Regions from separate parts of the Thermoclostridium stercorarium subsp. stercorarium DSM 8532 genome, predicted to be linked through region 1. Evidence: riboswitches for the same ligand, from Rfam matches in the RefSeq annotation. Region 1 holds a riboswitch; each other region holds the start of a gene.
The links. Region 1 has a riboswitch for thiamine pyrophosphate ahead of thiW (energy coupling factor transporter S component ThiW). Riboswitches for the same ligand answer to the same signal wherever they lie in the genome.

Region 1 (3,176 bases):
ACCCGGAGGGAAAGGCGGCGAAAAGCTTCTGGTTCTGCGAGGAGGTTCTTCAGGCAGATGCCATTATCGGAGTATGCAAGATGAAAACCCACGCCTTTCTGAAAATAACGGGCGCAGTCAAAAATATGTATGGTTTGATCTGTGGTACAAGAAAAGCGCAAGGGCATGTAAGATATCCTAACGCGGCAAAATTCTCAGAAATGCTGGTTGACATACATAATCTGGTGAAACCGCGCCTTCATGTAATGGATGCGGTTGTCGCCATGGAAGGTAACGGCCCGGGCTCCGGAACGCCTACGGAAATGGGGCTGATTATTATTTCAGCGGATCCGGTGGCAATTGATACAGTCTTTGCCAGACTTGTGGATTTGGATCCTGTTCTTGTTCCCACGAATACTCAGGGAATGGTTGCAGGAATTGGAACATGCAGAGAGAACGAAATTGCGCTGATGCTTCTTGATAACGGGATTCTTACAGATATAAGCTTTGACGAAATGTTTTCACGCTTCGGGAAGAAGGATTTCGACGTGTCCCGTGAAAAGGATCGACTTAGCGTTCTCAGCCTGCTGTCTAAGGTTACAGGCAGATTTACAAGAAGGCCGTATATTGATGCGGGTAAGTGTGTGAAATGCGGCATATGCGTGAATCACTGCCCTGTGAAAGGCCGTGCTGTCACTTTTAAAAAAGGAAAAGATAATATTCCCGTCTACGACTACAGAAAATGCATCCGTTGTTTCTGCTGCCAGGAGATCTGTCCGCAACATGCCATTATAGTAAAATAATATCAGCACATGGTTACAACACTGCGAGGTTTCTTTATTTTACAACACAGGTAGTCTAACTGATGTGCTCGCAGTTTATATATTGATATATTCCCGTAAATGGCGATTTTTAAAATGACCGATGAATCCGTTGGCATTTCCCGAGGATTATCGGAGCTGATGCTCAGTGGGACAAATATCTGCAAAATAGTGATCTGACATACAGAAAAGTGTATTGTGCGGACGTAGCACATAGAAAGATATGTAGAGAATGGAGGAATAAAGGTCCACAGTTAAAAATAGGAATTATTCGGAAATGCCGCTTTACAAAATATTCCTTTTATACTAAAATAAATTATAAAGTAATAAGTATTAAGTAAGCACTATGGGAGCTGGTAAAACCGGCTGAGAGTGGACCTTTTAGGTCTTTACCCTTGACCTGATCTGGGTAATGCCGGCGTTGGCAAGTGCAACTCTCAGCACAATCCCATTACCTGGATTGTGCATTTTCTTTTTCCATGTGCTTGATTTCCCAGTGCTTGGTAAAGAGGAATTGGTATGTCTACCCGAAAACTCACTTTATCAGCATTACTTATTGCCTTAGGTACACTGTTAGCCCATGTTATTTATATTCCGGTAGGTGTATCCAAGTGTTTTCCCATTCAGCATACCATTAATGTTTTGTCAGGTGTGCTCCTGGGACCTGGTTATGCTTTGGCAAATGCCTTTATCATCTCACTATTAAGAAATATTCTGGGGACCGGATCCCTGCTGGCTTTTCCCGGCAGTATTTTCGGAGCTTTTTTAGCAGGACTTCTGTTTCGTAAAAGTAAAAAATATTATTTAGCTGTATTGGGGGAAGTTTTTGGAACAGGTATTTTAGGGGGTATTGCCTGTTACCCCATCGCTAAGTTTGTTTTAGGGCAGGAAGTGGCAGTATTTTTCTTTGTCCTGCCATTTTTGGTGAGTACTGCTGGTGGGAGCATTATTGGTTATTCTCTTTTAAAAATAATCGATAGAATACCTTTATTAAAAAAACTAATTGCCAAATAAGTTGTTTTATGCTCGTGTTGATGTTCTCTGTCAGGCTTCTGCAAAGGGCTGGAACAGGTGCTCGAAGAGATATGTTCAGATATAACAGAGCGCAGATAATAAAGGAGATGAAAGTTATTATGAATAAAGAATGGTCGGAAATGAACAAGATCATGCAGAAACAACTGACCAGGACATCATTCACTGATGGAATAAATACACTTTTACAGCTTCGGGAAATATTGATGCAAGAGGTCATGTCCTGGAAAGATGAGCTGGACGAAAAAGATTATTGCGCTATTCCATTCATAAATGCAAACGGTTATCACAGTAAAACTATTGCGTATTCAATATGGCACATTTCAAGAATTGAGGATATTGTTGTACATACGTTGATTAAAAATAACCGACAAGTTTTCTTTGAAGGAAATTATCAGAAGAGAATGAATTCACCTATTATTACAACAGGAAATGAGCTTGTAAAAGAGCAGATTTCCGAGTTTTCAAAGTGTCTGAATCTGGATGTCTTGTATGAGTATATTACAGCTGTTAAAACCTCCACCGACGAATGGTTAAGATCAATTGACTACACTGAGCTTAAAAGAAAGTTCGGTGATGAGGACAAACGCAGAATCCGTGAACTGAATGTTGTGAGCTCAGATGAAAAAGCAGTATGGTTGATAGATTACTGGTGCAATAAGGATGTTAAAGGACTTATACAAATGCCTTTGTCACGACACTGGATTATGCACGTTGAGGCAGGCATTCGTATTAAGAATAAGATAAAGAATAAGATTAAGTGAATACCGATTGGGAGAGATATAACGTAGAAGCATACCATTGGGAGTGTAAGTGTGAATAATTTTGATTATTGGAATCAAACCTTGTACAAATGATAATAAGCTGTGATTATGTAGAAATATATCAAATTAATTAATTTGGTATTACTTTTCATACTGATATGGAACATAAGGTAAAATCGCCCATGTAACATCATCGGCAGAAATATTTTTGTGCTCCAATTGTCTGTATCCAACGGTTGCTTGTGCACAGGGATAATCTACACAATCAAAGCAAGAATTAAGCTGTTTTGTATGTAAACATTTTAACGGCTCACATAACCCATGTCCATCCTGATAGCAGTGGCAATTGGTTGTATCACAGCCAGTGCAACGCATATCCCAAGCGGATTTACCATATACCGCATTAAGATGCGGGATTAGCATTTCTCTAAATTCTTCGGTTATACCAGTGTAATGCACGCATAAATCACATCGATGCCCACATTTGCCATAAACGGCGTTTTCTTTTGAAAACGGCTTGCGATTCGGCTTTTTCTTAATAAGTATCAGCTTCTTCACAGCTTCCAGAGTTTTTAAATCG
Region 2 (3,176 bases), 400 kb from region 1:
GACGGTATTTGCAAAGCAGCTGGTGAAATCGTGACATTAGGGAAACACATAAACGTTAAAAACAGGCAGGCCGGTGCGGAATTTATTGGAATGCCTGAATGGGCGGATGATATAAAATCAGAAATATTGAAAAACGGAATACGTTATTTTGCAAATAAGAGCTATAGCGGCAGTCGGGCAAGTATAACAGCGCCTTTGGCTGTTGACGGGGATGTAACAATTAATTGTGAGTCGTTAGATATCTCAGCAGGAATTTTTGCAACCGGCGGCATATCTTTAAATGTCTCCCGGCTCAAAGGCATTGAAGGTGGGAAAATTGTAATATGTTCTGAAAAGGGAAACATTGAAATAAATGCTTCGAAATTTGAGTTAAACGGGCTGATTTATGCACCGAAGGGAACGGTTGTAATAAATGCAGGAGAGTTCATACTGAGCGGACACATCATTGCGGACACCATAATTAAAAACGAAATATCAAAATAATAGGAAAAGGCTGTTTTTTGAAATCTGAGAGTATGGAGACAGAGCCGAAGTCTGTTTTGGTTTTATCGCAGGAAGTAATATTAAATATAAAAATTTATAGTCACAGTAATAAATAGAAGGTCTATAGTCGTATAAGTATTATTTTCGATTGAGTGTCAATGGTTTGACTAAGCAGGTATAATATTATATTCTGGATATAGCTGCACTGTAATTTTTTATGAAAAAGGGGTGGGGGGCAATTGAAACACCGGTTTGACATTCCCGATACCAAAAAAATAAGGCTGATTATTGACACCGATGCCAAAAACGAGGCCGACGACCAGTTTGCCATTGTGCATGCGTTACTTACGCCGAGATTTATTGTTAAAGGTATAATTGCGGCTCATTTTGGCACTCAGCGCACGGCGAAATCCATGCAGGAAAGTTATGAGGAATGTGTTAAAATACTTGAACTTATGGATTTGACCAGTGAGGTTAAAGTATATCACGGGGCCGAAGCAAAGATCCCCGATGAACATACGCCAATGCCTTCGGAAAGTGCCGACCTGATTATCCGCGAGGCCATGTCTGACAGTGATAAGCCGTTATATGTGATATTCCTCGGCCCGCTAACAGATTTGGCTTCGGCTTACCTGAAAGAGCCCGCCATTGAAAACAGGCTTACGGCGATATGGATTGGTGGCGGTGCGTGGCCAAATGGCGAAAGGGAATTTAACCTTGGCAATGACATCGACGCCGCAAACGTTGTAATGCGTTCAAACATACCGTTATGGCAGGTACCGCGTAATGTTTACACCACAATGAGGGTAAGCCTGGCGGTGAAGGTAAAGCCTTACGGCAAAATCGGCGAATATTTATTCCGGCAGCTTTATGATTTGAATTTTAAATTGAAAGACAATATGCGCTTTCCAAAAGGAGAAATGTGGAGTCTTGGAGACTCGCCGGCGGTAAGCCTGCTTTTGGATCCGCACGAGTATCATTATGAAATGAAGCCTGCGCCGCGAATAACGCCGGACATGCGGTATGTGCATTACCAGAATGAACGGTTTATAGGTGTTTATAATTACGTCGATCCGCGCTTTACACTGGAAGATTTTTTTGCTAAGCTAAAGTTGCATTATGGGGAATAAAACTGAAGGTAATTTTGAAATTTGATAAAGCACCGATAAGATCAAGGCAGAATAGTTTAGAAACAGAATAAGGCATTAAAGCTGGGGGTGCCTTCAAAGGCTGAGAAAGAGGATTATCCTCTTAACCCTTTGAACCTGATGCGGTTAGTACCGCCGGAGGGAAGCTGACTTTTATAATTATTGACATTCACGCTTACCTTCGAAGGTAAGCGTTTTTATATATTTAATGGGGTACAAAAAAGGCTTAAATCGTTAAAAAAAGAAGCAGGAGGGAAACTGCCAAATGTATACGACGCAAATGGACGCTGCCAGAAAAGGTATTATAACCGACGAAATGAGAACTGTTGCAAGAAAAGAAGGGGTGTCTGCCGAAAAAATCCGGGAACTTGTTGCCTGCGGAAGGGTGGTCATACCTGCGAACAGAAATCATAAAGGCCTTGACCCGGCAGGGATCGGTGAAGGGCTTAGAACCAAAATAAATGTTAACATAGGTATTTCGCGGGACTGCCGTAATTTTGACATTGAGCTTGAGAAGGCAAGAACGGCGATTGATTTAAAAACCGACTCAATAATGGATTTAAGTTCCTACGGCAAAACGCATGAATTCAGAAAAAAACTTATAGAAATGTCTCCGGTAATGATAGGAACGGTGCCTGTATATGACGTGACAGGCTTTTACAATAAGGAACTTGATAAAATTTCCGCCGACGAATTTTTCAATGTGGTTGAACAGCACGCAAAAGACGGTGTGGACTTTATGACCGTTCATGCAGGAATAAACAGGGAAACGGCGCGGCGTTTTAAGCAAAACCAAAGGCTTACAAACATTGTATCAAGAGGAGGGGCATTATTGTTTGCGTGGATGGAACTGACCGGAAGGGAAAACCCGTTTTATGAGCAGTTCGACAGGCTTTTGGAAATATGTGAAAAGTATGATGTAACAATTAGTCTCGGTGATGCGTTAAGGCCAGGAAGTATAAATGATTCAACTGATGCCGCGCAGATTCATGAACTTATTGTCCTGGGAGAGCTGACGAGAAGGGCATGGGAAAGGAATGTGCAGGTAATGATTGAAGGGCCTGGGCATATGGCAATGAATGAGATTGCACCCAATGTAGTTCTGGAAAAAAGGCTTTGCCATGGTGCGCCGTTTTACGTCCTTGGCCCGCTGGTCACTGATATAGCGCCCGGATACGATCACATCACCGCGGCAATTGGAGGGGCAATTGCGGCATCATGCGGTGCGGACTTTTTGTGTTATGTCACTCCTGCCGAACACCTGCGGCTTCCGGATATTAACGATATGAAAGAGGGTATTATTGCTGCAAGAATAGCAGCTCATGCCGCAGACATTGCCAAAGGTATAAGTGGGGCAAGAGAATGGGACTATAAAATGAGCGAGGCAAGGAGAAACCTTGACTGGAATTGCATGTTCGAACTTGCCCTGGATCCCGAAAAGCCGCGGAGATACAGGGAAAACTCAATCCCTGAGAATGATGATACCTGTACGATGTGCGGAAATATGTGCGCGGTAAAAAATATGAACAGAATACTAAAGGGTGA
Region 3 (3,176 bases), 110 kb from region 1:
GGCATCTGGTCAGCCTCGCCGTGGATCAGGCGGCAGCAGGAAAAGTCCCCTCCGGGCATTACGGTTTTGCGGTAACGTATTGCATACTCAACGCGGCGCCGCCAGAAACGGTCGTCAAACACATCATTGGCATTACGTGAAATGAGCCTGACGGTAATTTTGCTGTTATTATTGTAAAAACCCGTGCCAAGAAAAGCATTTCCGGCAAACACATCCACCAGTCCGCCGTTTTGGGGTTCGCCTTCTGTTTCACGGATTTCTTCCCCGTATATCCATGGATGCCCGTCTCTGACACTGCGTTCGGCTTTCTTAGATATTATTACTTTGGGATATGGTCGTATCTGTTTCACTTGTTTCACCTTTCGAAGCTTTTTTCTGCGTCATTTTAACATATTTTATCTTATGCCTTCAATACAGGCATTATCAGCTTAAAAGCCGTAATATTATGCAATATAGCATTTAAATAAAAAAGCTTTCTATGGCGAAGTTCAGTTCCCATAGAAAACTGATTATAAGAAAATGTCAAAACACATACTCAATTGTTTTTTTCAGCGGCCTCTGCAATTTCTTTTGTTTCATGAACCGTTCCGCGAGGATGTTGAGGGGGTGCGTATATGGAATAAAGTTTTAACGGCCTGTTTCCGGTATTTATTATATTATGCCACTTACCGGCAGGTATTATAATTATATAACCGTCGGATACATCCTTTTGGTAATTCAGGTTATGCTTGCTGTCGCCCATTTTTACGAGTCCGGTGCCTTCTTCGATGCGTATAAACTGGTCGACGTTAGGGTGTATTTCCAGACCGATATCTTCACCCACACCAATACTCATCAGTGTAAGCTGCATATATTTACCCGTCCATAATGCAGTGCGGAATGTATTATTTTGTTTTGTGGCCCTTTCAATATTTATAACAAATGGCTCGGGGCCGTAATCCTTTAATTCTGTTACAGGGTTATCGTGATGAGAAAAATTATGAATATGGCTGTCCCTGTCCTGCATATGGAATTCCGTTGGTTTATTTAAACTGTATCGACGATAGATAACATTTGGATTTGTTTTTTTAAAGCCAGTATAGTGCGGGTAATGGTATATCCTGCGCATAATTACCTCATTTCCTTTAAATTTCCTACATGAATAATATATGCTTTATGTAAAACAGATGTGTTTATTCTTTATTTTTTTGTGTGCAAAGTTATTTAAGAAGAGATGCAATTTGTTTATATATAAGTAATTTTCAAATAAAATTTTACGGGTCTCTTGACATTAAGGACCATAAATGGTACTTTATAATAAAAACTGCGGGGGAACTCGTTAAACGAGTTGAGAAAGGTAAGACCTGACCCTTTGAACCTGTCAGTTAACACTGGTGTAGGGAAGCAGTTTTTATCAGATTAATATTAAATGATAAATAACAGCTCTCTCCACCAGGGGGGAGTGTTTTTTTATGAAAACCGAAATACAGGAGACAAATTCTCTTAAAATTACATGTCCAGGAATCAACTCGTTTGTTTCGGCCGGCGGATAATGTATATTACCCAACAGTTCCCCTCATTATTTGATGAATTTCCCATTTAAGTAAAATTAAAATATAAGACGAAAGGAGAGTCAAGCATGATCACAAAACAGGAGATCCGGGAGCAAATCATCCGGACGGTTGAAACGGTGAAACGGACAAATCCCATGGCAGGCTCGATTACCAATATGGTAACAATTAATTTTGTTGCAAATGCACAACTTGCCGTCGGGGGCTCGGCAGCAATGGTTTATCTGCCCGAGGAAGCTGAAGCTTTGGCAAAAGCGGGCGGAGCTACATATGTGAACGTGGGAACTCTTTTGCCGGTTCATGAGCAGACTTTGCCTCATGTGGCAAGAGTGCTGTATGAATTACGTAAACCATGGGTGCTTGATCCTGTGGCGGTGGGAATTGGTTCACTCAGAAACCGGATGTTACAGCGGTTTAAAGAGTATAAACCCTCCGTAATAAGGGGCAATGCTTCTGAAATTATGGCATTGGCGGGATTATGGGAACTGGAAGGCGGCACTAAAGCTTCCAATGTTCGTGGCGTTGATTCAACAGATTCAGTAGACTCGGCAAAAGCAGCGGCCGTTGCGTTAGCCAGATGGACCGGCGGGGCCGTTGCCGTATCCGGCGAAACCGATTTAATAACCGACGGTTCGGTTATAGTTTACTCTTACGGTGGATCGCACTTTATGCAAAAAATTACCGGCGCAGGCTGTGCTTTAGGTGGAGTTATCGCGGTTTATGCAACGGCTGCATCACCTTTTATCGCCGCGCTGACGGGAACCGCGGTGTTCAATCTGGCTGCAACCCGTGCTGAAAATAAGGTCCTTGGCCCCGGAAGTTTTCAGGTCCGTTTTCTTGACGAACTTTACAAGGCAAGTCCGGAAGATATTGCCGACAATAGGTTTGATATTGAAGAGATTTAATTGTAACGATCTGGGAGGTGAAATCAGTGAGTATAAGAAAAAATTTGGATATATCCGCATACCTGGTGATAGGTCCGGAAAATACGAACGGAAGACCTGTGAAAAAAATTATTAAAGACGCAGTTGAAGCCGGGTTCACATGTATACAAATCAGATCCAAGGTTGCATCTGCCAGGGAACTTATTGAATTAACACGTGAGGCCGCGGAAGTAATAGCCCTGTTGGGAAAATCCGATAATGTGGCCCTGCTTGTGGACGACCGGCTGGACGTTGTTCTGGCTGCAAGAAAGCAGGGAATAAAAGTCGACGGTGTGCACGTGGGGCAGTCGGATATACCTGTGGACGTATGCAGGGAATATCTGGGAGAGGACTCGGTTGTCGGGCTGTCGGCAAGAACCCATGAAATGATTGAGTATATAAAAACAGCAGATGTTTCGGGAATTGATTATTTTGGAGTCGGACCGGTGCATGAAACAATGACTAAGCCTGATTGCGGGCTCGATACAGACGGAAAAATAAAAACCAGAAGTTTTGAGGAAATTGCAGAGATAGTAAGGCTCAGCAAAATTCCTGTAGTAGTGGGTGGAGGCGTGAAGGTTGCTGATATACCTCAGCTTGCGCGGACCGGAGCCGCCGGTTTCTTCGTTGTATCCGCAGTGGCCGGAGCCGATGATCCCAAACAGGCTGCCCTGGAACTTGTAAATGCGTGGAAACTCCATAC

Region 2: another riboswitch for thiamine pyrophosphate. It lies ahead of thiC (phosphomethylpyrimidine synthase ThiC); the one in region 1 lies ahead of thiW (energy coupling factor transporter S component ThiW).
Region 3: another riboswitch for thiamine pyrophosphate. It lies ahead of thiM (hydroxyethylthiazole kinase); the one in region 1 lies ahead of thiW (energy coupling factor transporter S component ThiW).

Annotation. Positions count from the first base shown of each region.
Region 1 is NC_020134.1:2,117,712-2,120,887, reverse strand. Features, by position in the region: gene CST_RS09060 (DUF362 domain-containing protein) at 1-782, shown strand, start outside; TPP riboswitch at 1,137-1,244, shown strand; gene thiW (energy coupling factor transporter S component ThiW) at 1,320-1,814, shown strand; gene CST_RS09050 (hypothetical protein) at 1,886-2,596, shown strand; gene CST_RS09045 (DUF3788 domain-containing protein) at 2,738-3,176, opposite strand, start outside.
Region 2 is NC_020134.1:2,521,971-2,525,146, reverse strand. Features, by position in the region: gene CST_RS10930 (putative Ig domain-containing protein) at 1-483, shown strand, start outside; gene CST_RS10925 (nucleoside hydrolase) at 723-1,613, shown strand; TPP riboswitch at 1,687-1,792, shown strand; gene thiC (phosphomethylpyrimidine synthase ThiC) at 1,897-3,176, shown strand, end outside.
Region 3 is NC_020134.1:2,007,927-2,011,102, reverse strand. Features, by position in the region: gene CST_RS08640 (class I SAM-dependent rRNA methyltransferase) at 1-350, opposite strand, end outside; gene CST_RS08635 (cupin domain-containing protein) at 536-1,108, opposite strand; TPP riboswitch at 1,298-1,400, shown strand; gene thiM (hydroxyethylthiazole kinase) at 1,619-2,455, shown strand; gene CST_RS08625 (thiamine phosphate synthase) at 2,482-3,176, shown strand, end outside.